Regions from separate parts of the Micromonospora sp. LA-10 genome, predicted to be linked through region 1. Evidence: riboswitches for the same ligand, from Rfam matches in the RefSeq annotation. Region 1 holds a riboswitch; each other region holds the start of a gene.

Region 1 (5,790 bases):
AGGTCGGCGACGATGGCCTGGGCCGCCCGTTCGGTCACGCCCACCTCGTCGGCCACGTCCCGCAGCCGCGCGGTGGGGTTGCGCGCGATCGCCAGCAGCACATGCCCGTGATTGGTGAGGAAGGTCCAGTTACGGCGGCTCCCGTCCTCAACTGGTGTGGTCGCCATGGTGGTCATGCTATGGCCATCGACGGGCTCGCCCGAATCGGACGCGGCCCGGCACGGGAAAGTATGAAATGCGTATCACGAATCTTGACGTGCCCCACACGCCGTGTGACCGTGAAGTCGCGAGGCCGTACGGCCTGGTCGTTCCCCCAGGTAGACGAGGTGAGGCAGATGACGCCGAGAAGCCCGGAGCAGGCGCTCGCGGAGCTGCGCGCCGGTAATCACCGGTTCGTCACCGGCGTGCCGCAGCATCCGAATCAGGACGCCGGGCACCGGGCGGCGGTGGCCGACGGCCAGCACCCCTTCGCGGTGATCGTCGGCTGCTCCGACTCGCGGCTCGCGGCGGAGATCATCTTCGATCGCGGCCTCGGTGACCTCTTCGTGGTGCGTACCGCCGGGCACACCGCCGGGCCCGAGGTGCTCGGCAGCGTCGAGTACGCGGTCACAGTGCTGGGCACGCCGCTCGTGGTGGTGCTCGGGCACGACTCCTGCGGCGCGGTCCAGGCCGCCCGGGAGGGGGTGCGGACCGGCGCCGCCCCGGCCGGGCACCTGGGCGCGGTGGTGGACGCGGTCTCGCCCAGCCTGCTGCGGGCCGCCCGGCAGGGGATCGAGGACCTCGACGGCATCGTCGACGTCCACATCGCGCAGACCGTGGAGACGCTGCTGGCCCGGTCCACCGTGCTGGCCGAGCGGGTCGCGGCGGGGCGGTGCACGGTGGTGGGGATGTCGTACCGGCTCTCCGGCGGCCAGGTGCGGACAGTGGCGCAGGTCCCGGCGTCACTGCCCGCTCCCTCGGCGCCGGCGGACGCGGACGCGGCGCTGGCCGGCTGACCGCGGCGCCGGACGACGAGAAGGGGCCGCCCGCGGGCGGCCCCTTCTCACTGCGTCCAGGTCAGAGCATCGACATGTGGACGTGGTCGGTGTGGTTCGACGGTCCGCTGTACGAACTCCAGCCGGTGGCCGGGAACCAGATCTGCCGGTTCCAGATGACGTAGTAGATGCCCAGCCGGTCGGCGTTGCGGATGAGGAACGCGGCCACGTCGTTGCCGTACTTGCGGGTGTCGTTGTTGTGCCAGGGCGCGAAGCCGCTGTTCTGCAGCGACCAGTCGCACGCCTTGCCCTTGGGGTGCTCCCACGGCCCGCCCGGCCGGTAACAGCCCACGAAGCGCGTGTAGCCGGCGCGCCGGACCTCCTTGTAGGCGTGCAGCGTCCGCGGCGTGACGCAGCCCGAGGTGGTCGGGTCGCTCTCGCTGCACGACTCGGCCTTCCAGCCGCCGTCGGCGGTGCGGCCGGGGCCGATCTTGGCGACCGGTGAGGTGGCGTCGACCAGGCCGCCGGTGAAGCCGAGGCCGCCGACGAGCTTGAGGGCGCGCTCGGCCTGCACCTTCTCACGCTCCATCGCGTTCTTCTGCTTCTCCTGCTCGCGTACCTCGGCGTCGAGCGCGATCTTGGCCGTCTCGGCGCGGTTCTTGACCGCGTTGATGGCGGCCAGGCGCTGCGCGTTGAGGAGGTTCAGCTCGTCCAGGGCGTTGACGCGGCGGACGAACGAGTCGGGCGAGTTGCTTTCCAGCAGCATCGCCATCGCACCCATCCGGCCGGTCCGGTAGGACTGGGCGGCGAGCTGGTTGACCTGCGGGCTGAGCGCCTCGAGCTCGGCCTGTGCCGTCTGCACCTCGGCGGCCAGCCGCCGCTGGCGGTCCTGCGACTTGGCCAGCTTCGCCTTCGCCTGGAGGAAGTTGCGGTTGGCGTTGTTGATCGCCTCGGTGATGAGTGGTGGTTCGCCGTCCTCCTCGTGCCCGGACGGCTTCGGGGCCGCCGCGGCGGCGGGGGCCGCCATCGCCGAGTTCGGCCCGGCCAGCACTGCCAGCGAGGCCAGCACGGCCACCAGGGGTGTCAGCCAGCGGCGCAGGGGTGGCGTCACAGTGTTCCCTTCCGTCGGCCGCCGACCGGGTTAGCTGACGGGTTCGGGACGGAAGTGGCCCCTACCGCTCGCGCGGATTCACCCCTTGTACCTGGTTCCCCGGCTCGCCCGCAGGCGATTGGGCGGCGGCACCGCTGGCGCCGGTGCGCGCCTTCGGCGGTGACCGGCAGCGAGGTTACCCGACAGCACTCCTGCGGATCTACGTCCGGAAGCCGACCAATAGCGAGATTTCGCCGTGGCGTGCCGTGACCAGCATCGCGTTTGAAATCGATGGTCACCGTGCGGAGTGTCACCATGTCGCCTCCGTGCTTTTTCCGCCGCCGAGCGCCTCCAGCGCGTCGTCGCGTCCGCCCGGCGGACGGGGCGCGGGGGCCGCCGGCGCCGCGCCGGGCGCGCGCCGTCCGGCGGTGGTCACGATCGCGGCCAGCGCGGTCGTCAGCGGTACGGCCGCGATCAGGCCGAGCGTGGCCACCGCGCTGCGGACGATCTCCTGGGCGAGGAACTCGCTCGTGAGGATCTGGCTCACCGGGCGGGAGTCGGCGACCAGCAGGAGCAGGAGCGGCAGCGAGGCGCCCGCGTACGCCAGCACGATGGTGTTGACGGTGGACGCGATGTGGGCGCGGCCGACGCGGGTCGCCGCCCGGTAGAGCTGCCGCCGGGACAGTCCCGGGTTGGCGTGCGCGAGTTCGGTGACGGTGGCCGCCTGGGTGACTGTGACGTCGTCCAGCACGCCCAGCGAGCCGATGATGATGCCCGCCAGCAGCAGCCCGTGCAGGTCCACGTCGGCCTGGAACATGGACAGGGTGGTGGCGTCCTCGCTGCCGAAGCCGGTCAGGTGGGTGGCGGACGTGGCGAGCAGGCCGAGCACACCGGTGATCACCAGGCTGCCGAGCGTGCCGAGCACCGCCACCGACGTCTGCGCGGTGACCCCGTGCGTCAGGTAGAGCACCACGAACATGATCAACGCGGCGCCCACGATAGCCACCAGCAGCGGCGGCTGGCCGCCGCCGATGCCGGGTAGCACGAAGCCGAGCAGGATGGCGAAGCTGGCCGCCAGGCCGCCGAGCGCGGCGAGCCCGCGCCAGCGCCCGAACGCCACGATGGCGGCGGCGAAGAGGACCAGAAGCCAGATCAGCGGGGTGCCGCGCTGGTGCTCGGCGATGTTGTAGGACTTCACCGAGGGGTCGGCCGGGTCGATCAGCTCGACCAGGACGATCTTGTCGCCGACCTCGACCCGTGGCGCCCCCGGCCCGGCCGGCAGCGGCGTCTCGACCTGCCGGCCCGCGTCCGGGCCCTGCTCGGCGGTGACGGTCACGGTGCCGCAGGGCCCGCCCGCGCCCTCCGGGGCCTCCGGGGTCGGCGGGCAGGGCTCGGTGACCACCCGGGTCACGGTGCCGTGGTAGCGGGGGACGTCCGCGCCGCCGACCGGCTCCCGGTCCTGCCGGGGCCAGAGCACCAGCGCCGCGATCACGGTGAGCGCGAACAGCGGCACCACCGTGGCGACGAGCAGCCGGCGTACGCGCGGCGGCGTGGGCGGTGCGGGGCGGGTGTGGTCGGCACCCAAGGCGTCTCTCCCAACGGTCGCGGCGACGCCTGGTCCGCCGGACCGGTGTGGTCACCGGGCCGGCGCGGACGTGTCGGCCACGTCCGGGTCGTCGTCCGGCCATGGTAGGCAGCCCGGCTGGGCGCACCCGGGCACCGTGGCCGGTGCCGCGCGCCCCGCTCGGGTCAGGTCAGGCCGGCCCGGCGTCGCCGGTACTCGTCCTCGTCGATCTCGCCGCGCGCGTACCGCTCGTCCAGGATGCGCCGGGCCGTCGTCGGGCCCAGGTACTGCGGGCCGGTCCACCGCACAGCCGCCCAGACGAGCCCTGCCAGCACCGCGAGCACCAGTAGGGACCAGATCCACATCCAGCCCATCATCGGGCTCTGCCACATCATCGGGCCGCCCTCCGTCCGTCGCCGCGGGTCCGCCGGGGTCGGCCTGCCCGCCACTTCGACGGTACGACCGGCCCGACGCGTCGGCGCGGGTCGATGTGCCCGGCTCCGGGGGCCGGAGGTCCCGCTCAGCCGCGCTTCATCAGGCGGCCGACGGCGGCCATCATCTCGGTCGCCATCTCGTCGGCCCGGCCCTCGGCGGCGCCCTCGTGCATGCAGTGCCGCGCGTGGCCGTCGAGCAGGCCGAGGCCGACCTTGTCCAGCGCCGCCTGGATGGCCGAGATCTGGGTCAGCACGTCGATGCAGTAACGGTCGTCCTCGACCATCTTCTCGATGCCCCGGACCTGACCCTCGATGCGGCGGAGCCGGGCGAGGAGTTGGTCCTTGCTGGCGGTGTAGCCCCGGGTCGGGCTGGACGGCGCGGTCATGGAAACGAGGATAGCGTACCCCTCGGGGGTATGCTAACGTTCCGGCAGTACCCCCAGGGGGTATAAGATCGGAGGGCGAGATGGAGAGCACCTACCAGGTGAGCGGCATGACCTGCGGCCACTGCGTCAACTCGGTGAGCACCGAGCTGAGCGCGCTTCCGGGCGTCACCGACGTCCAGGTCGACCTGGCCACCGGCCGGGTCACCGTCACCAGTCAGAACCCGCTGGACGCGGACGCCGTCCGGGCGGCGGTCGACGAGGCCGGCTACGACCTCGTCGGTGCGTGACGGGTCCACGGACCCGCAGGAGCGAGGAGAAACCATGAACACGGCGACGAAGCTCAGCGGCTTCGCGCTCGGCCTCGTGGCGGTCTTCGGCGCGGCGTACGGGATCGGCAACCTGGCCGATCCCGTCGCCCCGGCCGCCGAGGCCCGCCACGACGACAGCGGCAGCGACCACGGGACCGGCGACACCGGTCACGGTGACGAGAACCACGCGGGCGGCGACGCCGCGCACCTGCCCGGCGGGCTGCTCGTCTCCGAACGCGGCTACACGCTCCAGCCCACCACCACGGCGGCCGGGCAGTTCGCCTTCCGGATCACCGGCCCGGACGGCACGCCGGTCACCCGCTTCGAGGTGGCCCACGACAAGCGCATGCACCTGATCGTCGCCCGGCGGGACCTCTCCGGGTTCCGGCACGTCCACCCGGAGATGGCCGGCGACGGCACCTGGTGGGTCGCCTCCCCGCTCGACGGCCCCGGCGTCTGGCGGGCGTTCGCCGACTTCACGCCCGAAGGCGGCGAGCCGCTGACCCTCGGCCTGGACGTCACGGTCTCCGGCGAGCTGGCCGCCCGGCCGCTTCCGGCGCCGGCGACCAGCACCACCGTCGACGGCTACACCGTCACCCTGACCGGCGCGCCGGAGCCGGGCCGGACGAGCCGGCTCACGCTCTCCGTCAGCCGCGACGGGCGGCCGGTCACCGACCTTCAGCCCTACCTCGGCGCGTACGGGCACCTGGTGGCGCTGCGGCAGGGCGACCTGGCGTACCTGCATGTGCACCCGGAGGGCACGCCCGGCGACGGGCGCACACCCGCCGGTCCGGCGATCACGTTCGCCGCGGAGGTGCCCTCGGCCGGGGCGTACCGTCTCTACCTGGACTTCCGGCACGGCGACACGGTGCACACCGCCGAGTTCACCGTCCTGGCCGGCGACCAGACCGCGCCGGCGCCCGCCGCGCCGGCACCCACCACCGCACCGACCCCGGACGCCGGACACGGCACGCCCGGGCACGGGCACAGTTGAGCGCCGGAGGTGCCGCGATGACTGCCACGGGAAAGGCGCT
Region 2 (5,790 bases), 1.6 Mb from region 1:
CGCCAAGATCTACCCCAACCACGTGGTGACGTTCGTGGCGGCGCTGGCGGTGGCGGCGTGGTTCGCCGACCCGGTCCTGCCGTGGGCGGCGATCGGCAACTTCTTCCTGGTCCAGGCGTGGATCCCGCTGAACGGCTACTTCTACAGCGTCAACAACGTGAGCTGGTCGCTCTCCTGCGAGCTGGCCTTCTACCTGTGCCTGCCGCTGGTGGTGCCGCGGCTGCGCCGGGCCCGTACCGGGGTGCTCCGGGCCGTGCTGGTCGCGGCGCCGCTGCTCATCCTGGCGCTGTGGCCGGGCCAGGAGCTGGTCCCGGAGGAGCAGCGGTGGTGGTTCACCCAGATCTTCCCGGTGACCCGGTCGCTGGAGTTCTGGATGGGCGTGGCCGCCGCCGAGCTGATGCGCCGCCACCGCTGGCGCGGACCGAACCTCGCCGTCGCCACCGGCATCTTCGTCACCACCTGGGTGGTCGCCGCGCTGTGGATCCCGGCCGAGTTCTGGGCGGCGCTGCTCGCCGTGGCGTACCTGCTGGTCATCGCCGCGGCGGCGGACGCCGACGTGCGCGGCCGGCCCACCCCCTGGCGGTCCCGGCCGATGATCTGGCTCGGTGAGGTGTCGTTCGCCTTCTACCTGGTGCACGTGCTGGTCATGGTCACCGTGCTGCGGCTGACCGGGGACTGGGGCACCGGCCTGCCCGGCTGGCAGGGGCCGCTCGCGGTACTCGGCTTCCTGCTGCTCACGCTCGCGCTCGCCGCCGCGCTGCACCGCTGGGTGGAGCTGCCGATGATGCGCCTGCTCGGTCCGTCCCGCCGGTCCCGCGCGGCGTCGCGCGCACCGGCCGTGCCGGCTCCGCGCGGGCCCGCCGAGGGTGCGGGAACCCCGGCCTCCGACGGCGTCGCGCCGTCCGTCGGCGGTCCGGCCGAGGACATCGAGTACGCCGGGCGGCGTCGCCCGGACTGACACGCGCCCCGGTCGGCCGGTCGATCCGCGACACGCCGTGCGACGGTGCGTCAGTGGGGGATCGGCGGTAATTTGTACCCGTGCTTCCGATCGCGCTCACCTGCCCCATTTGGTGGGTGGCGCGCTGGACCGCCCGGATGCTGGCCAGTCTCGCCGTGGTCGTCGCCTGCTCGTTCGGCGCGGCCACGCTGCCGGCCGGCGCCGCCCCGGCCGCCCCGGCCGTGGTCGCCGGTCCGGCGTACGCGAGCACGCCGGCCGCCGCCCAGCGACCGGAACACGACCGCGCCGCCGAACGGCAGGCTCGTCCCGTCGGCGCGCCCGCCCCACGGGCGACCGACACGCTCCCGGCCGGCCCCCAGCCGGTCCCGGCCGGCCGGATCACCGCGCCGGTCGGCCTGCGGGCCCCGCCCGCCCGCTGATCCGCCCACGGGCGCTCGCCCGTCACCGCACCCACCGAACGTCATCCCGCACCCGCCCCTCGACGGCCCGGCGCACCCGCGCCCCGCCCGGCCGTGCGGAGTCTCCCGCCAGGTTCTTCCCGTGAGGTGCCGACCATGTCGCAGACCGTTCTCTACCACTTCCTCACCGCGGTCCCCGAGGCCGCCGCCATCTGGTCCTTCCTGATGCTGCTCGCGTTCGGCCTGCTCGCCGTGCTGGTGGCCCGGCCCGAGCGGGACGGCGCCGCCGAGGCCGCCGCCGAGCCGGTGGACGCGGACGCCGCGCGCCGCGACGACCTCGTCCGGTACGCCGACGAGGTGGCGGTCGCCGCCGCCGGCGCCGCCCAGACGGCCCGTCGCCGCCGGGAGCGGTGGCTGGCCGCGCAGGACGAGGCGGAACGGGCCTGGACCGCGTACGACGAGGCGGACACCGCCGCGCGCCGCCTGGCCGGGGCCGCCGCGCTGGCCGCCCCGCGCACCCCGCGAACCCCGGCGGAGTACGCGGCCCGGGAGCGCTGGCTGCACCACGCCGCCATGACGGCGCACTGGCGTGGCGACCTGTCCGCCCGCCAGCTCGCCGACGTGCTGGCGCGCCGCAACGGGTGGGACCCGCGCCGGCACCCCGCCGAGCAGGAGATCGTGCTGGCCCGCACCGTCCGGGACCGGCGCCGGGCCGGGTGGGAGAGCGCCGCCGAGCGGGAGCGACTGGCCTGGCGGGACGCCGAACTGGCCGCCGAGGCCGCCCGGGCGCTCGCCGCCGAGGCGTACGCGGCCACCCTGGCGTTGCGGCCCGCTACGGTGTCCCGCGGCGCGGCGACGACGCCCCTGCCGGTCGGCGCGGCCGTCCGCAACGCCCGTTGGCGTCCGGCCCGGGTCGGCTGAGGCGACCGAATTGTTACCGGGAATGTGGTGACCCGGCCCACCCGGTGCGTGGAAACGGGCGTCCGGCGCGGAACAGGGCAGCGGAGCGCGCAATTGCCGGTCGCCGGCTCGCCGTCTGTCCCCTTATCCGCCGCCAGGTCACATCACCACCGCTTGTCCCATTGAGCGAAGTGAGTAACCGGGTGTTCCGAAATCCGTTACCGAAGATCACGTTTACGCAGGTGGGAGCGCTTGGCAGGGGCAGTACCCGCCGGTAGTGTCGGCGCGTCCGGTGCGGTAACCGATCGCAGAATGCGACGCCGCGCCGACCCGCCTAATCGTGTCATCACGAACCGGGGAACCATGAGCACCATCGGGGTGAATCCGCGGCCACTGCCGCGGTAGGGCGTACTTCCCGCCCGAATCCGTCAGCTAACCCGGTCGGCGGCCACGGAAGGAGTCCCATCCTCGTGCCCACCCCTCGATCGTCCCCCCGCCTCCACGGCTCCGCGGTACCCGCGCTCGCCTGACGCGACCGGCACACCGCCCCTGGGCGCCCGGCATCGCGGGCGTACCCGTTCCCCCGGCCCATCCGGCCCTGCAGCACGTGTGGACACCCCGCGTGCCGGGCCGGCGTGTGCCGACACGCCCCCCGTGGAGGATTTTCGTGAAGCACCACCTGAAGCGTCAGCTGCGCCGGATCGCCACCGAACGCCCGTACCAGATCATCGCCGGATCGGCCGCGGCGCTCGTGCTGGCCGCCGGCGCCGGCACCGCCCTCGCCGCCGGTGAGGACGCCCCGGTCCGCCAGGAGAACACCGCCTCGGTCGCCGAACTCGACGCACGGCTCGGCGAGCCCGCCAGCCGGGGCGAGGCGCGCATCGTCGTCCCGCCGGCCTCGCCGAGCGCCGAGCCCAGCGCGTCGCCCAGCGCCTCCCGGTCGGCGAAGAAGGCCGCGCCGGACCCGGACGTCACCAAGGCCGCGCCGAAGCCGCCGTCCAGCAAGTCGCTCGACTACGACTACCAGGCGCAGATCAACTACTACTACTGCGGCCCGGCTGCCGTGCGCAACGCGCTCAGCGCCACCGGCATCGAGCGCAGTCAGGACGCGCTGGCCGGTCCCCTCGGCACCACCGAGATGGGCACCAACTCGGCCGAGGACACCACGCGCGTGCTCAACCAGCAGGTCAAGGGCAACCCGTACCGGACCCGGATGATTCCCGGCTCGGCCAGCCCGGCCCAGATGGACCGGCTCCAGGCCGACGTGGTCGAGGCGATCAGCAACGGCCGGGCGGTCGTCGCGAACGTCGCCGGCACCGCCACCGACACCAACGGCGGCTGGCACTCGTTCCCCGGCGGCCACTACGTCGCGGTGATCGGTTACAAGGACGACGGCCGGACCGTGCGGATCGCCGACTCGGCCGACCCGTCGCTGCCGTCGTACTGGCTCACCACCATCGACCTGGCCCACTGGATCGCCAGCCGTGGCTACTCCGCCTGACCAACCAGCACCAACCGAAGGCCGGCGCCCCTCCCGGGGGTGCCGGCCTTCTCCGTCCCGCCCGCGCCGCGCCCGTCCCCGCCGCGGCTCTCACGCGGCCTCGGCGCACCCCTCAGGCGGCGTTGGCGCGGCTCTCACGCGGCCCCGGCGCGCCGATCTTGGACTTGTGGCGCCTGGTATGCCCGGCTCACCCGCTATGGGAGGCACCACAACTCCAAGATCGACGGTGAGAGGGCGGGAAGTGCAAGATCGACGGGCGAGGGCGAGGGCGAGGGCGAGGGCGAGGGCGAGGGCGAGGGCGAGGGCGAGGGCGAGGGCGAGGGCGAGGGCGAGGGCGAGGGCGAGGGAGAGGGAGAGGGAGAGGGAGAGGGAGAGGGAGAGGGAGAGGGCGGGCGAGCGCGGGGCGAGCGCGGGGCGAGCGCGAGAGCGGCGCGCGGGGGCGGGGGCGAGCGGCGTGGGGGCGGGCGGCGTGAGGGCGGGCGGCGTGAGGGCGGGCGGCGTGGGTGGCGGGTCGGGGGTTCGGTCTCGCGTGTCCGGGGCGGGCGGTGGCAGACTGCGCCAATGGGCGATGCGACGGGGAACCGGCACCTGATTCTCCTGCACGGCATGGGCGCCACCGGCGAGGTGTGGCTGCCCTGGGCGCCACTGCTGGAGCGCCGCTGGCCCGGGCGCTGGCTCGCCCCCGACCTGGCCGGCCACGGCTGGTCGCCGCCGCTCGACGGCTACTCGTTCGAGGCCCTGGCCCAGCGCGTGGCCGACGGGCTCGGCCCGGTCCGGCTGGGTCCGGACGACCGGCTGGTGCTGCTCGGGCACTCGCTCGGCGGGGTGGTGGCGCTGGCGCTCGCGGCCCGGCAGCGGGCTCTTCCGGTCGACGCGGTGGTGGGGCTCGGCATCAAGGCGGTCTGGTCCCCGGCCGAGCTGGCGAAGGCGGCTGAGCTGGCCGCCCGGCCGGTCACCTGGTTCGCCACCCGCGACGAGGCGGCCCGCCGCTACCTGCGGGTGTCCGGGCTCGCCGGGCTGTTCGCGCCGGACCATCCGGTGGTGGAGGCGGGGCTGCGGCGGGTGGACGGCCGCTGGCGGCTGGCGATGGACCCGGCCGCGTTCGCGGTCGGCGAGCCCCGGTTGCCCGCCCTGCTGGCCGCCACCGGCGTGCCGGTGCTGCTGGCCCGCGGCGAGCAGGACCCGATGGTGAGCGACGAGCAGCTCAAGGAGCTGGGCGCGCCGGTCGCCACCCTGCCCGGTCTGGGCCACAACGCGCACGTCGAGGACCCGGCCGCCGTGCTCGCCCTGCTCGACGCGTACCTCTGAGCGGGCCTACACGACGGCGCGCTGCGCCGGGACCGCCCAGTCGGCCTCCAGCTCGCGGCGGGCGGCGGCGAGGAACGCCTCGGCGTAGGCGTCGGCGGGGAAGTCGCCCAGGTAGCGGGTACGCGCCGCCCAGCGCTGCGCGGCCTTCGGGTCGGCGTCGAGTAGGTCGGTGAGCACCTGGTCCACGTTCGACATGTCGCGCCGCAGCACGTAGCCGGAGGCCGCGAGCGGGAACCGCTCGACGAAGTGCTCGCCGTCGGCGCCGGTGTCGGTGACCGCGTACGGCTTGCCGGAGTAGAGCCAGTCGGAGATGACGCCGGAGACGTCGGAGACCAGCGCGTCGGCGCGGTTGACGCACTCGGTGAGCGTCAGCTCGCGGGCCGCGGCGGCGCCCCACACGTGCGGGCGGCCGGTCTTGGCCCGGTCGGCGGCGAGCAGCTCGGTGAGCCGGGCGAGCTGGCGGGCCGAGGCCGGGTTCTTGCCGGTGTACGGGTGGGCGCGCAGGATCACCGCCGCCCCGCGGTCGATCAGCCGGCGGATCAGCGTCTCGGCCACCGGCAGCGAGCAGTAGTTGGCGTCGGCGTGGTGCCCGGTCCAGGTCGGGGTGTAGAGGACCGTCGGGTGCGCGGAAGCGGTGACCGGCTCCCGGCGTACCTCGATGGCTTCGACCTGGGGCCGGCCGACCACGACGAACTTGTCGGCGGGGATCTCCACGCCGGCGCGGG
Region 3 (5,790 bases), 460 kb from region 1:
GGCGAGCCGCATGCTCACCGCGTGGAACGCCTACCGCGCGGCCTGACCGCCTCGCACCACGTACCGGTGCCGGCCCTGTCCTCGGACGGGGCCGGCACCGTTCGTTTCGGGTTTGTGGTCAGGCGGCCGGGCGGCGGGTGTCGAAGCCGTGCCGACCGCGCCGGCCCTCCGCGGTCACCGGCTCACGCCGGGCCGGTTCGGCTCCGAGCGGGTCGAGCCACACCCGCACCTGCGGCGGGGCGGCGCCGGGCTGGGCCACCGGGTCGCGCCGGGTCAGCATCGCCGCCTCGACTGTGAACTCGAACAGCCGCCAGTCGCCATGCGGCGACGCCCGGGCGATCCGGGCCAGACGGGTCACTGTGGCCGGGTCGGTCACCGGCCGCGCGCGCCCCGCGATGTACGCCTCGTCGTCGCTCTCCTCCGGCGGGAACGAGTGCAGCGCGTAGCGGCCGTCGCGTTCGAGGTCGCGGCGCTTGGGCGAGTCGATGACGAAGCACCAGAGGCCGTCGTCGGTGATCACCGGGGAGACCGGGTGGACGCGGGGGCCGCCGTCGGCGCGGACCGTGGCGAGGTAGCCGAAGCCCGGCCCGTACTGCTGCATCAGGAGGCGGATCTCGTCGGCGAGGCGGGGCTCGTCGGCGGCGAATTCGGACCAGGAAGCCATGCGGACATCCTATCGAACACGTGTACGAAGATGTAGTGCGACACGCAGGTCACCCATACCGGTCGCTATGGTGTTCCGATGCTGCTCTCCGACCGCGACCTGGTCTCCGAGATCAAGGCCGGCACGCTTGCGCTGGAGCCCTTCGAGCCCACGCTGGTGCAGCCGTCGAGCATCGACGTACGCCTGGACCGGCTGTTCCGGGTCTTCAACAACCACCTCTACACACACATCGACCCGTCAATCCAGCAGGACGACCTGACCTCGATGGTGGAGGTGCCGGAGGGGCAGCCGTTCGTGCTGCACCCGGGCGAGTTCGTGCTCGCCTCCACGCTCGAGGTGATCTCGCTGGGCGACCAGCTCGCCGGCCGACTGGAGGGCAAGTCGAGCCTGGGTCGGCTGGGTCTGCTGACCCACTCGACCGCCGGCTTCATCGACCCGGGCTTCTCCGGTCACGTCACGCTGGAGCTGTCGAACGTGGCGAACCTGCCGATCACGCTCTGGCCCGGCATGAAGATCGGCCAGCTCTGCATCTTCCGGCTCTCCTCGCCGGCCGAGCACCCGTACGGCTCGGCCGTCTACGGGTCGCGTTACCAGGGGCAGCGCGGCCCGACGCCGAGCCGCTCCTGGCAGAGCTGGCGCACCTGGCCGACGCGCTGACGGCGTCCGCAGTTGTTAAGAAGGGCCCCCTCCTCTACCGGAGGCGTTAAGAGGGGGCCCTTCCTTACACCTCAGCCGGGCCGGCCGTAGCTGTTGATGTCGCCGTCGTCGACCCGCTTCATGGTGATGGGCTTGCCGGACTGGGAGGCGTGCACCACCCAGCCGTCACCCACGTACATCGCCACGTGGTGCAGGTCGCTGTAGTAGAAGACGAGGTCACCGGCGCGCAGGTCGGCGCGGCTGATCCGTTTCGTCACGGCATGCTGCTGGCGCGCGTTGTGCGGCAGCGACACCCCGCCCTTGGCCCAGGCCGCCAGGGTCAGACCCGAGCAGTCGAAGTGGTCCGGGCCGGCGGCGCCCCAGACGTAGATCTTGCCGATCTGGGCGCAGGCGAACTTCACCGCCGCCCCGGCCGGGCCGCCGGGATAGCCGGCCGGGCAGGGCGCCGGGCGCAGCGGGCCGCCGCCGCCCTTGCCGTACACCTTGAGCCGCAGCTTCTGCAGCTTGGCGATCTCGGCGTCGATCTGCTTCTTCTTCGCCGCGAGCTGGGCCTCGGTGCGCGCCAGGCCGGCGATCATCTCGTCCAGCGGCTTCTTCTTCGCCGCCAGCTCGTCGCGCAGCGCGGCGACGGAGCGCACCTGCTCGTGCTGCCGGTGCGCGAAGCGGTCGAGCAGCTCCAGGCCGTTGACCAGCTCACCGGGCGAGCGGCTGCCGAGCAGCACGTTGACAGTGGAGAGGTTGTCGCCCTTGTAGGCGTCGGCGGCGAGGCCGCCGACCTGGCCGAGCGCGGCGTCCACCCGGGCCTGGAGGGGTGCGATCTGGCGGCCGAGCGCGTCGGCCTGCTTGCGCCGCGCGGCGAGCTGCTCGCGTACGGCGTTCACCTGCTCGATGACCGGTTCGAGCTTGTTCCAGTCGCGGTCGATCTGGGCCTCGATCTCGGTGACCGAGGGTTCGGCGTGTGCCGCGGTGGCGCCGCCGGTCAGAACGACGGCGGTGCCGACCAGCGCGGCGAGGGCGGTGGTGAAGCGGGACCTGCGGGAACGCGGCGCGGCGCTGGACCGGTCGGTGGACCGGCTCGACGACGGCCGCGGGGCATGGAGTGCCACCGGGCGTCCGTACTCCTTCTTCAGTACCGCCTACCGGGTTAGCTGACGGATTCGGGCGGGAAGGGAGCCGCCCTACCGCAGCAGCGCTGCGGATTCACCCCAGGTACCTGGTTCCCCGGCTCGCCCGTGGGCGACTCGGCGGTGTCGGTCCGTCACCGACCGGGTTGGACGGTGAGACATGCAGCCGACGATTGACCAGAGTAGGGACCACCGTTATCGATCCGCAACTTCCAGCGGCGTGACACTCCGTACGCAATGACGGGCGCACTCCCGCACGGAGGCGAAATTTTCTTTCAATCTTGATTACCTGGCGGAAAGGTATTGACCCTCGCGGGTGCGCGGAGTGAGGGTGGGAACGCAGTGACCCCCATCCCTGTCCAGGAGGTTCGATGCACCTCTCCGCCCCGCCGTCGGGCAGACGAATACTGCTCGCCGCCGCCGTGGCCACGGCCACCGCGCTGGCGACCACCGGCCCGGTGGTCGCCGCGCCGGACGCGACAGCGCCCGCCGGCGACCGCCAACAACAGTACGCCGCCGCCGCGGCCGAGTACGGCGTGCCGCAGAATGTACTGCTCGGTGTCTCCTATCTGGAGTCCCGCTGGGACACCCACACCGGGCAGCCCAGCACCAGCGGCGGCTACGGCCCGATGCACCTGACCGACGCCGCGCACATCCTCGCCACACCGGGCAGCGCCCACGTCGACGAGGACGAGGACCCGCGCGGCGACGACTCCCGCCCGCTGAAGCTCGACCCGGCCACCGCTGCGGCCCCGAAGCGGGAGACCCCGCTGCCGAGCGCCTCGCTCCAGACGCTCGACGCCGCCGCCGCGCTCACCGGGCTCGACGCGGGCACGCTGCGGACCGACCCGGCGGCGAACATCCGCGGTGGCGCGGCGCTGCTGGCGTCGTACCAGAAGGCTCTGGGCGGGCCGGTCGGCGCCGGCACCGACCCGGCGGCCTGGTACGCCGCGGTGGCCCGCTACTCCGGCGCGGACACCGCCGACGGGGCGGCGGCCTTCGCCGACGAGGTCTACGACCAGCTCGGCCAGGGCGCCACCCGGACCACCGACGACGGCCAGCGGGTCACGCTCGCCGCCACCGCCGCGAAGCCCGACCGCTCCCGGCTGGCCCGCCTCGGCCTGCGCAACGCCGAGCGACCGGACGGGCTGGAGTGCCCGGTGCGGCTGGCCTGCGAGTGGATCCCCGCGCCCTACGAGCAGCTCAGCGACGACCCGGGCGACTACGGCAACCACGACCTGGGCGACCGGCCGAAGCAGCAGAAGATCGAGTACATCGTCATCCACGACACCGAGGGCTACTTCGGCCCGAGCGTCGACCTGGTGAAGCGGGCCGACTACCTGGGCTGGCACTACACGCTGCGCTCGGTGGACGGCTACATCGCCCAGCACATCAAGACCAAGGACGTCGGCTGGCACGCCGGCAACTGGTACGTCAACGCCAAGTCCATCGGCCTGGAGCACGAGGGCTTCGCCGGCCAGGGCACCTGGTACACCGAGGCGATGTACCGCACCTCCGCCAAGCTGGTCCGCCACCTGGCGCTGAAGTTGGGCATCCCGATGGACCGGCAGCACATCATCGGCCACGACAACGTGCCCGGCATCACCGCCGCCAACGTGGGCGGCATGCACTGGGACCCGGGACCGTACTGGGACTGGTCGCACTACTTCGACCTGATGAAGGCACCGTTCCGCGGCACCGGCACGGCGCGCACCGGCCTGGTCACCATCGACCCGGACTTCGCCACCAACCGGCCCGCGTTCACCGGCTGCAACCAGCAGCCGCCCGGCGTCCCGACGCCCCGGCCGCCGGCCGAGCCGTGCCCGTCGCGCGGTTCCTCCGCGGTGATCCTGCGGACCGCGCCGAGCCCGGACGCCCCGCTCGTCAACGACCTCGGGCTGCGCCCGGACGGCACGCCGGACACCATGTACATCTCCGACCACGGCGCCCGCGCCTCCGCCGGCCAGACGTACGCGCTCGCCGGCCGGCAGGGCGACTGGACGGCGATCTGGTACCTCGGCCAGAAGGCGTGGTTCCTCAACCCGGCCTCCGCGCCCACCGCCAAGTGGGCGACCGGCTTCGTGGTGACCCCAAGGCCCGGGAAGGCCACCATCCCGGTGTACGGCCGCGCCTACCCGGAGCAGGCCGCCTACCCGGACACCATCCCGTACCAGACCATCTCGCCGCTGCAGTACACGTTCGCCGCCGGCCAGCGGTACGCGGTCGGCGGGGTGCTGCCCGGCGAGTACTACCGGGCGGTCTCGTTCGACGGTTCCGCCCCGGGTGACCGGACCGTGGTACGCGGGAAGAACCGGTACGTGCAGGTCCAGTTCGGCCACCGGATCATGTTCGTGAACCTGGACGACGTGCTGATCCTGCCGTCCCCGGTCGGCGCGCCGCGCTGACCTTTCCACGAGAACGCGAAGGCCCCCGGTCCCTGCGGACCGGGGGCCTTTCGGTGTGACCGAGGTCAGGTGACCCGGACGAAGCCGGCGAGCGGCTGGGTGTTGATGCTCGACACCTGGACCGGCTTGCCTGTCCGGGGCGCGTGCACCATCACCCCGTTGCCGAGATAGAGCCCGACGTGATGCAGATCGGAACCGAAGAACACCAGGTCACCCGGGCGTGCCTCGGAGCGGGACACCTTGCGGCCCTCGTTCCACTGCGCGCCGGTGAAGTGGGTGAGCGAGATGCCCGCCGCCTTGTACGCGTACTGCGTGAGGCCGGAGCAGTCGAACGAGTTCGGGCCGGTGGCGCCCCACACGTACGGGTCGCCGACCTGTGCGCACGCCGTCGCGATCGCGGTACGCGCGGCGCTGCTCACCACGCCGTCGATCTTCGGGCAGCCGGCTGGGCGGATCGAGGTCACCGGCAGCATGGCGGTCAGCCGCTTGATCTCCGAGTCGATCTGCTTCTTCTTCGCCGCGAGATCGTTCTGCTGCTTGGTCTCCAGCTCGATCAGCGCGTCGAGCTTCTCCTTCTGCTTGTTGTACTCGTCCCGCACCTTGAGCACACCGGCGATCTGGCGGCGCTGGTCGTCGGCGATCCGGTCCAGCATGACCAGCTGCTCGGCCAGCGTGCCCGGCTTGGTGCTCACCAACAGCGCGCCCAGCTCCTGCGACGGGCCCTGGATGTAGTAGCGGGCCGCGATGTCGCCGACCTTGTTCATGGCGAGCGTGGAGGCCAGCTCCAGCGGCACCATCTTGTCCTTCAGCGCCTTGGACTTCTTCTGGTTGGCGCGAAGCTGCGAGCGGACCTTGTTGAACTGCTCGATGGTGGGTTCTAGCTGCTCCCACTGCTTGTCGATCTGCGCGTCGATCTCGTCCACCGACGGCGCCGCGTGCG
Region 4 (5,790 bases), 3.0 Mb from region 1:
CGAGAAGATCAACCTGGTCGGCTCCGGCCCGATCCGCAACATGTACAACCCGTCGGCGCTCGGCGACCCGAACTGCTACTCCAGCAGCATCCCGTCGACCGAGGTGCACGCCGCGGCCGGCCCCGGCAACCACTGGTTCTACCTGCTCGCGAACGGCAGCAGCCCGACCAACGGGCAGCCGTCCAGCTCGACCTGCAACAGCAGCAGCGTGGCCGGTCTGGGCATCCAGAAGGCCATCAAGATCATGTACAACGCCATGCTGCTGAAGACCTCGTCCTCGTCCTACCTGAAGTACCGCGTCTGGACGTTGCAGGCGGCGAAGAACCTCTACCCGAGCAGCTGCACCGAGTTCAACGCGGTCAAGGCGGCCTGGGCGGCGGTCAGCGTACCGGCCCAGTCGGGTGAGCCGACCTGCGCCGGCGGCACGCCGACGCCCACGCCGACCGCCACCACCACCCCGCCGTCGGGCGGCTGCTCCGGCAACAAGCTCGCCAACCCCGGCTTCGAGTCGGGCAACGTGAGCTGGACCGCCTCGTCCGGCGTCATCACCACCGACAGCGGCCAGGCGGCGCACGGCGGCTCGTACAAGGCGTGGCTGGACGGGTACGGCTCGTCGCACACCGACACGTTGAGCCAGTCGGTGACGATCCCGGCCGGCTGCCGGGCGACACTGAGCTTCTGGCTGCACATCGACAGCGCGGAGTCGACCACCAGCACCGCGTACGACAAGCTCACCGTCAAGGCCGGCAGCACCACGCTGGCCACCTACTCCAACCTGAACAAGGCCACCGGTTACGTGCAGCGGTCCTTCGACGTCTCGTCGCTCGCAGGCACCACGGCGACCATCTCGTTCAGCGGCGTGGAGGACAGCTCTCTGCAGACGTCCTTCGTCGTCGACGACACCGCGGTCACCCTGAGCTGACCGTGGCGTAGCGCGGCCGGTCGTCGTCCTCCCGGCGGCCGGCCGCCTCGTCGTCTCAGCCGCCTCGTCGTGTCAGGCCGCCTCGTCGTCTCCGGCCGGAGCCGCGTGCCGGGGCGGCGCCTCGTCGTGCCGGGGCGGTGCCGGGGCGATGCCGCGTCACGCGCGTGGCCGGCGCCGCGTCGTGCCGGGGCGTGGGCCGTCGGGTCAGACCGCGCGCCCGGCCTGGGACGAGGTGCCGCGGTCGCGGTGGATCCGGGCGGCCGCCTCGTGCATCGCGCGGCCGAACAGCTCGGCCTGGTCGCCCATGCTGCCGAGTCGGGCGGCGAGCGCGTCGGCGTCGGCCCGCGCCGACGCGCTGACCTGGGCGTCCAGCTCGGACAGCGCGGCGTTGGCGGCGGCGACGAGGTGTCCGCCGAGGACGTCGAGGGGCTCGTCGGCCAGCTCCGGGTCGATCGTCACGGAATCCAGCCGACCACCCTGGACGGCGACCGCGCGGACCCGCCCACCGGCGGCCGTGCCCTCGGCGCGCAGCAGGTCGGCCGGTTCGCCGTCGGCGTGCGCCGAGGCCCGGGAACGCATCGCGGTGAGCGCCTGCTGCGTGCGGGTCAGCAGCTCGTCGAGGCTCGCGGCCGCCGAGAACGGGTCGTTGGTCATATCCGCGCTTTCTTCACGTCTTAGCCGAGCACCGGTGACCCTAGCAACCGGCTCCGACGAATCGCGATCACCGGCCGTCGCGGGCCGTGTCCCGGCGCCGGGAGCAGGCCGGACACCGGCCACACGGCGTGTCGCGGACAGCCGGACGCCCGGCCGGGGCGAACCGGCCGGGCGTCCGGATCAGGTCAGCGCAGACGCAGCCGCTGACCGGGGAAGATCAGGCCGGGGTCGTCGCCGACCACTGCCCGGTTGCGCTCGTGCAGGGCACGCCAGCCGCCGTCGACGCGCTGCGCCACGGCGATCTCCGACAGCGTGTCCCCGCGCCGGACCACGTACGTCCCGACATTGGACGACGGCCGCGGCGCCGCCTTCGTCGCGGCCCGCTCCGGCGCGGCGGTCCGCTTCGGGGTTGCCTTCGTCGAGGTGGTCCTCTTCGGGGCCGTCTTCTTCGGGGTGGCCCGCTCGGACCGGGTCGCGGCGGCGCTCGCCGAGCCGCCCTTCTTGCCGCAGACCGGCCACGCGCCGATGCCCTGCCCGCGCAGCACCTTCTCCGCGACGGCGATCTGCTCGGACTTGCTGGCCAGGTCGGCGCGGGCGGCGTACTTCTGCCCGCCGTAGCCGTTCCAGGTGGCGCGGGAGAACTGGAGCCCGCCGTAGTACCCGTTGCCGGTGTTGATTTTCCAGTTGCCGCCGGACTCGCAGCGCGCGACCGCGTCCCAGTTGACGCCGGCGCTGGCCGGAGCGGCCGGGCCGAACAGGGTCGCGGCGCCGACGGCGGCGCCGGCCAGGACCGCTCCGAGAGCGGTACGGCGGCCTCGGGCTGAGTATTCAGTTGCCATGTGGATTCCTCCACGCCGACGAGGTGAGCTGTCGGGTTCGGGCCGAGGAGCCCGGCCGCCGGTGGCGGCTTCACCCCGAGGTGACGATGCACCGTGGAACGTGTGGTTCCCCCGCTCCCGCACGACGTCCGGTAACCGCGGCCGGCGGCGGGATTAGGCGTTTCCGGCCTGCGGTGTCCACGAATGCGAACGGAACCGACGCTAGGGACGGTTTGCGACGATCGTCCACTTCTTGTGACCCTGTTCACCCGGCCGGGCTACCACCGGTGGAGCTACGGTGGCAGGGCTGAGCAAGATCACGGGAGGCGTGACGGATGACCGATAACGGACACGAGCTGACCTTCGGCGGCTTCATCACCCCCGCCGCCGGGCAGCCCGACCAGGTGGTGGCGCTGGCCACGCTCTGCGAACAGGTGGGGCTGGACCTGGTCACGTTCCAGGACCATCCGTACCAGCCGGGCTTCCTGGACACCTGGACGCTGATGTCCTACGTGGCCGCCGCCACCGAGCGCATCCGCCTGGCCGGCAACGTGCTCAACCTGCCGCTGCGCCAGCCGGTGGTGCTGGCCCGCAGCGTGGCCAGCCTGGACCTGCTCACCGGCGGCCGGGTCGAGCTGGGACTCGGCGCGGGCGCGTTCTGGGACGCGATCGAGGCCACGGGCGGACGGCGTCTGTCCCCCGGCGCGGCGGTCGATGCCCTGGACGAGGCGATCCGGGTGATCCGCGAGGTCTGGGACACCGACCGGCGCGGCATGATCCGCGTCGACGGCGAGCACTACCGCGTGGTCGGCGCCAAGCGCGGTCCGGCGCCCGCGCATCAGGTGGGCATCTGGGTCGGCGCGTACAAGCCGCGCATGCTGCGCCTGGTCGGCCGCGCCGCGGACGGCTGGCTGCCCTCCCTGTCCTACCTGCCCAAGGGGCCGGACGAGCTGCCCGCCCTGAACGCGCTCGTCGACGAGGGCGCGCAGGCCGCCGGGCGCGACCCGGCCGAGATCCGCCGCATGCTCAACGTCAACGGCACGTTCGCCCGCTCGTCGGCCGGATTCCTGACCGGTCCGCCGGAGCAGTGGGTGGAGGAGCTGGCCGGGCTCACGCTGGAGCACGGCGTCACCACGTTCATCCTCGGCAGCGACGAGCCGCGCGCGATCCAGATCTTCGCCCAGGAGGTCGCGCCCGCGGTGCGGGAGCTGGTCGCCGCCGAGCGCACCGCGCCGGGCAGCGGCGCCCGCGCGGTCGCCGACGAGACGGCCGCCACCGGCGGCCCGGCCACGCTGGCGGTCACCCCCACCCCCGACCCGGGGGTACGCCTGAGCGCGCGCCGCCCCTGGGACGAGTCGACCCGGCCGACCGCCCCGCCGCCACCGGCCGGACAGGTCTACCCGCCCCGGGGACAGGCCGCCGGGCAGCACCTGGTGGACGTGCACGACCATCTGCGCCAGGAGCTGGCCCAGGTGCGCGACCTGCTGGAACAGGTCAAGCGAGGCACCGTCTCGCCGGGCCGGGCGCGGGCCGCGCTGAACGAGATGACCATGCGGCAGAACAACTGGACGCTCGGGGCGTACTGCGCGGCGTACTGCACCATGGTCACCCAGCACCACGGGCTGGAGGACGCCTCGGTCTTCCCGCACCTACGCCGCTCCGAGGCAGGGCTGGCAGCGGTGCTGGACCGCCTCGAGGAGGAGCACGTGGTGATCCACGGCGTGGTGGAAAGCGTCGACCGGGCGCTCGTGGAGCTGGTCCGGCGGCCCGGCGACCTCACCGAACTCCAGGAGGCGGTGGACCTGCTCACCGACACGCTGCTGTCGCACCTGTCGTACGAGGAGCACCAGATCGTCGAGCCGCTGGCCCGGCACGGGTTCTTCCCCGGCCAGCTGTGAGGTAGCTGACTTTTGCTTTCCTAAGTCAGGGGCGTACCGTCGACGCCATGACGGACCTCCTTGCGCAGCGTGACTCCTGGTCCACCGCCAACTGCTCCATCGCCCGGGCGCTGGAAGTGGTCGGCAACCGCACCACGCTGCTCCTGCTGCGCGAGGCGTCGTTCGGCACCCGCCGCTTCGACGACTTCGCCCGGCGGGTCGGCGTCAGCGAGCCCGTCGCCGCCACCCGGCTCAAGCAGCTCGTCGCCGACGGGCTACTCGACCGGCGCCCCTACCGCGAGCCCGGGCAACGCACCCGCGACGAGTACGTGCTCACCGCCAAGGGAAGCGACCTGATCCCGGTGCTCGTCGCGCTGCGCCAGTGGGGCGACACGTACGCCGCCGACGAGGCCGGCCCGGCCGTCCGGGTGGCCCACGACGAGTGCGGCGCCGCCGTGCACGCCCGGCTGCGCTGCGACGCCGGGCACGACGTACCGCCGAGTGAGCTGGCCGTGCTGCCCGGTCCGGGCCTGCTGTCCGCCTGACCTCCCTTCCTCACCACCTCTCGGAGCGAGACATGAAGATCGCTGGAAGCACCGCCCTGGTCACCGGCGCCAACCGCGGCTTCGGCCGGCATCTGGCCGCCGAACTCGTCGCGCGCGGCGCCACCGTCTGGGCCGGCGCGCGCAACCCGGACACCGTGGACCTGCCCGGCGTCACCCCGGTACGCCTCGACGTCACCGATCCCGCCTCGGTGGCCGCCGCCGCCGAGCGGGCCGGTGACGTGACGCTGCTGGTCAACAACGCGGGCGTGAGCACCGGCGTCGACCTGCTCGACGGCGACCTCGCGCAGATCCGGCTGGAGCTGGAGACGCACTACCTCGGCACGCTGTCGGTGGTCCGCGCGTTCGCGCCCCGGATCGCCGCGAACGGCGGCGGGACGATCCTGAACGTGCTGTCCGCGCTGTCCTGGTTCACGTTCCCTGGCGTCGGCGCGTACGGCGCGGCCAAGGCCGCCGAGTGGTCGATGACGAACGCCCTGCGCCTGGAGCTGGCCGGCCGGGGTGTCCGCGTCGCGGGCCTGCACGTGGGCTACATGGACACCGAGATGGCCGCCGCCGTACCCGGCCCGAAGGCCGACCCGGCGGAGGTCGCTGGGCTCGCTGTCGACGGCATCGAGTCCGACAGCTACGAGATCCTGGCCGACGACGTGGCCCGCCGCGTCCAGGCCGGACTGTCCGGCGGAGTGGGCGCGCTCTACCCCGCGCTCCCCTGAGCGACCCGTTTCGCCGAGGTGGCGCCGTCACCTCGGCGAGCTGGGTGTCGATCAACCTGCTGCCACAACAACCGCCGGCCACTGTCGAGGTTGGTCAGCGAAACTCCGGCCCGGGTCTCGTCGGCTGCGGAGCCTGACAAGAGGCCATCACCACAGCCAACACGGTTGGGCGGTTGCGGGCAGCGGCGCGGATGGACGCCAGGCCGCCCGCCTCACCGACCTCCGCCAGGTCCACCCCGACCC

What was found. A riboswitch is a leader RNA that binds a small molecule or an ion and turns the genes downstream of it on or off. The one in region 1 is predicted to bind cyclic di-AMP.
Region 2: it holds a riboswitch for cyclic di-AMP, as region 1 does, so the genes downstream of both, ACSDG8_RS07045 (C39 family peptidase) here and ACSDG8_RS14515 (coiled-coil domain-containing protein) in region 1, are expected to answer to the same signal.
Region 3: it holds a riboswitch for cyclic di-AMP, as region 1 does, so the genes downstream of both, ACSDG8_RS16840 (C40 family peptidase) here and ACSDG8_RS14515 (coiled-coil domain-containing protein) in region 1, are expected to answer to the same signal.
Region 4: it holds a riboswitch for cyclic di-AMP, as region 1 does, so the genes downstream of both, ACSDG8_RS00510 (transglycosylase family protein) here and ACSDG8_RS14515 (coiled-coil domain-containing protein) in region 1, are expected to answer to the same signal.

What each region holds. Positions count from the first base shown of each region.
Region 1 covers NZ_CP195710.1:3,094,030-3,099,819, reverse strand. Annotated here, with positions in the region: gene ACSDG8_RS14525 (helix-turn-helix transcriptional regulator) at 1-176, opposite strand, end outside; gene ACSDG8_RS14520 (carbonic anhydrase) at 336-995, shown strand; gene ACSDG8_RS14515 (coiled-coil domain-containing protein) at 1,057-2,085, opposite strand; cyclic di-AMP (ydaO/yuaA leader) riboswitch at 2,090-2,220, opposite strand; gene ACSDG8_RS14510 (YibE/F family protein) at 2,375-3,649, opposite strand; gene ACSDG8_RS14505 (SHOCT domain-containing protein) at 3,814-4,023, opposite strand; gene ACSDG8_RS14500 (metal-sensitive transcriptional regulator) at 4,149-4,448, opposite strand; gene ACSDG8_RS14495 (heavy-metal-associated domain-containing protein) at 4,529-4,735, shown strand; gene ACSDG8_RS14490 (hypothetical protein) at 4,770-5,750, shown strand; gene ACSDG8_RS14485 (heavy metal translocating P-type ATPase) at 5,768-5,790, shown strand, end outside.
Region 2 covers NZ_CP195710.1:1,511,721-1,517,510, reverse strand. Annotated here, with positions in the region: gene ACSDG8_RS07060 (acyltransferase family protein) at 1-958, shown strand, start outside; gene ACSDG8_RS07055 (hypothetical protein) at 1,039-1,377, shown strand; gene ACSDG8_RS07050 (hypothetical protein) at 1,513-2,277, shown strand; cyclic di-AMP (ydaO/yuaA leader) riboswitch at 2,578-2,718, shown strand; gene ACSDG8_RS07045 (C39 family peptidase) at 2,924-3,757, shown strand; gene ACSDG8_RS07040 (alpha/beta fold hydrolase) at 4,319-5,065, shown strand; gene ACSDG8_RS07035 (CDP-glycerol glycerophosphotransferase family protein) at 5,072-5,790, opposite strand, start outside.
Region 3 covers NZ_CP195710.1:3,553,612-3,559,401, forward strand. Annotated here, with positions in the region: gene ACSDG8_RS16825 (zinc metalloprotease) at 1-46, shown strand, start outside; gene ACSDG8_RS16830 (pyridoxamine 5'-phosphate oxidase family protein) at 119-664, opposite strand; gene dcd (dCTP deaminase) at 743-1,321, shown strand; gene ACSDG8_RS16840 (C40 family peptidase) at 1,393-2,427, opposite strand; cyclic di-AMP (ydaO/yuaA leader) riboswitch at 2,440-2,578, opposite strand; gene ACSDG8_RS16845 (N-acetylmuramoyl-L-alanine amidase) at 2,817-4,850, shown strand; gene ACSDG8_RS16850 (C40 family peptidase) at 4,916-5,790, opposite strand, start outside.
Region 4 covers NZ_CP195710.1:111,099-116,888, reverse strand. Annotated here, with positions in the region: gene ACSDG8_RS00520 (M4 family metallopeptidase) at 1-922, shown strand, start outside; gene ACSDG8_RS00515 (YbaB/EbfC family nucleoid-associated protein) at 1,127-1,576, opposite strand; gene ACSDG8_RS00510 (transglycosylase family protein) at 1,762-2,415, opposite strand; cyclic di-AMP (ydaO/yuaA leader) riboswitch at 2,414-2,585, opposite strand; gene ACSDG8_RS00505 (LLM class flavin-dependent oxidoreductase) at 2,730-4,292, shown strand; gene ACSDG8_RS00500 (winged helix-turn-helix transcriptional regulator) at 4,340-4,816, shown strand; gene ACSDG8_RS00495 (SDR family oxidoreductase) at 4,849-5,547, shown strand.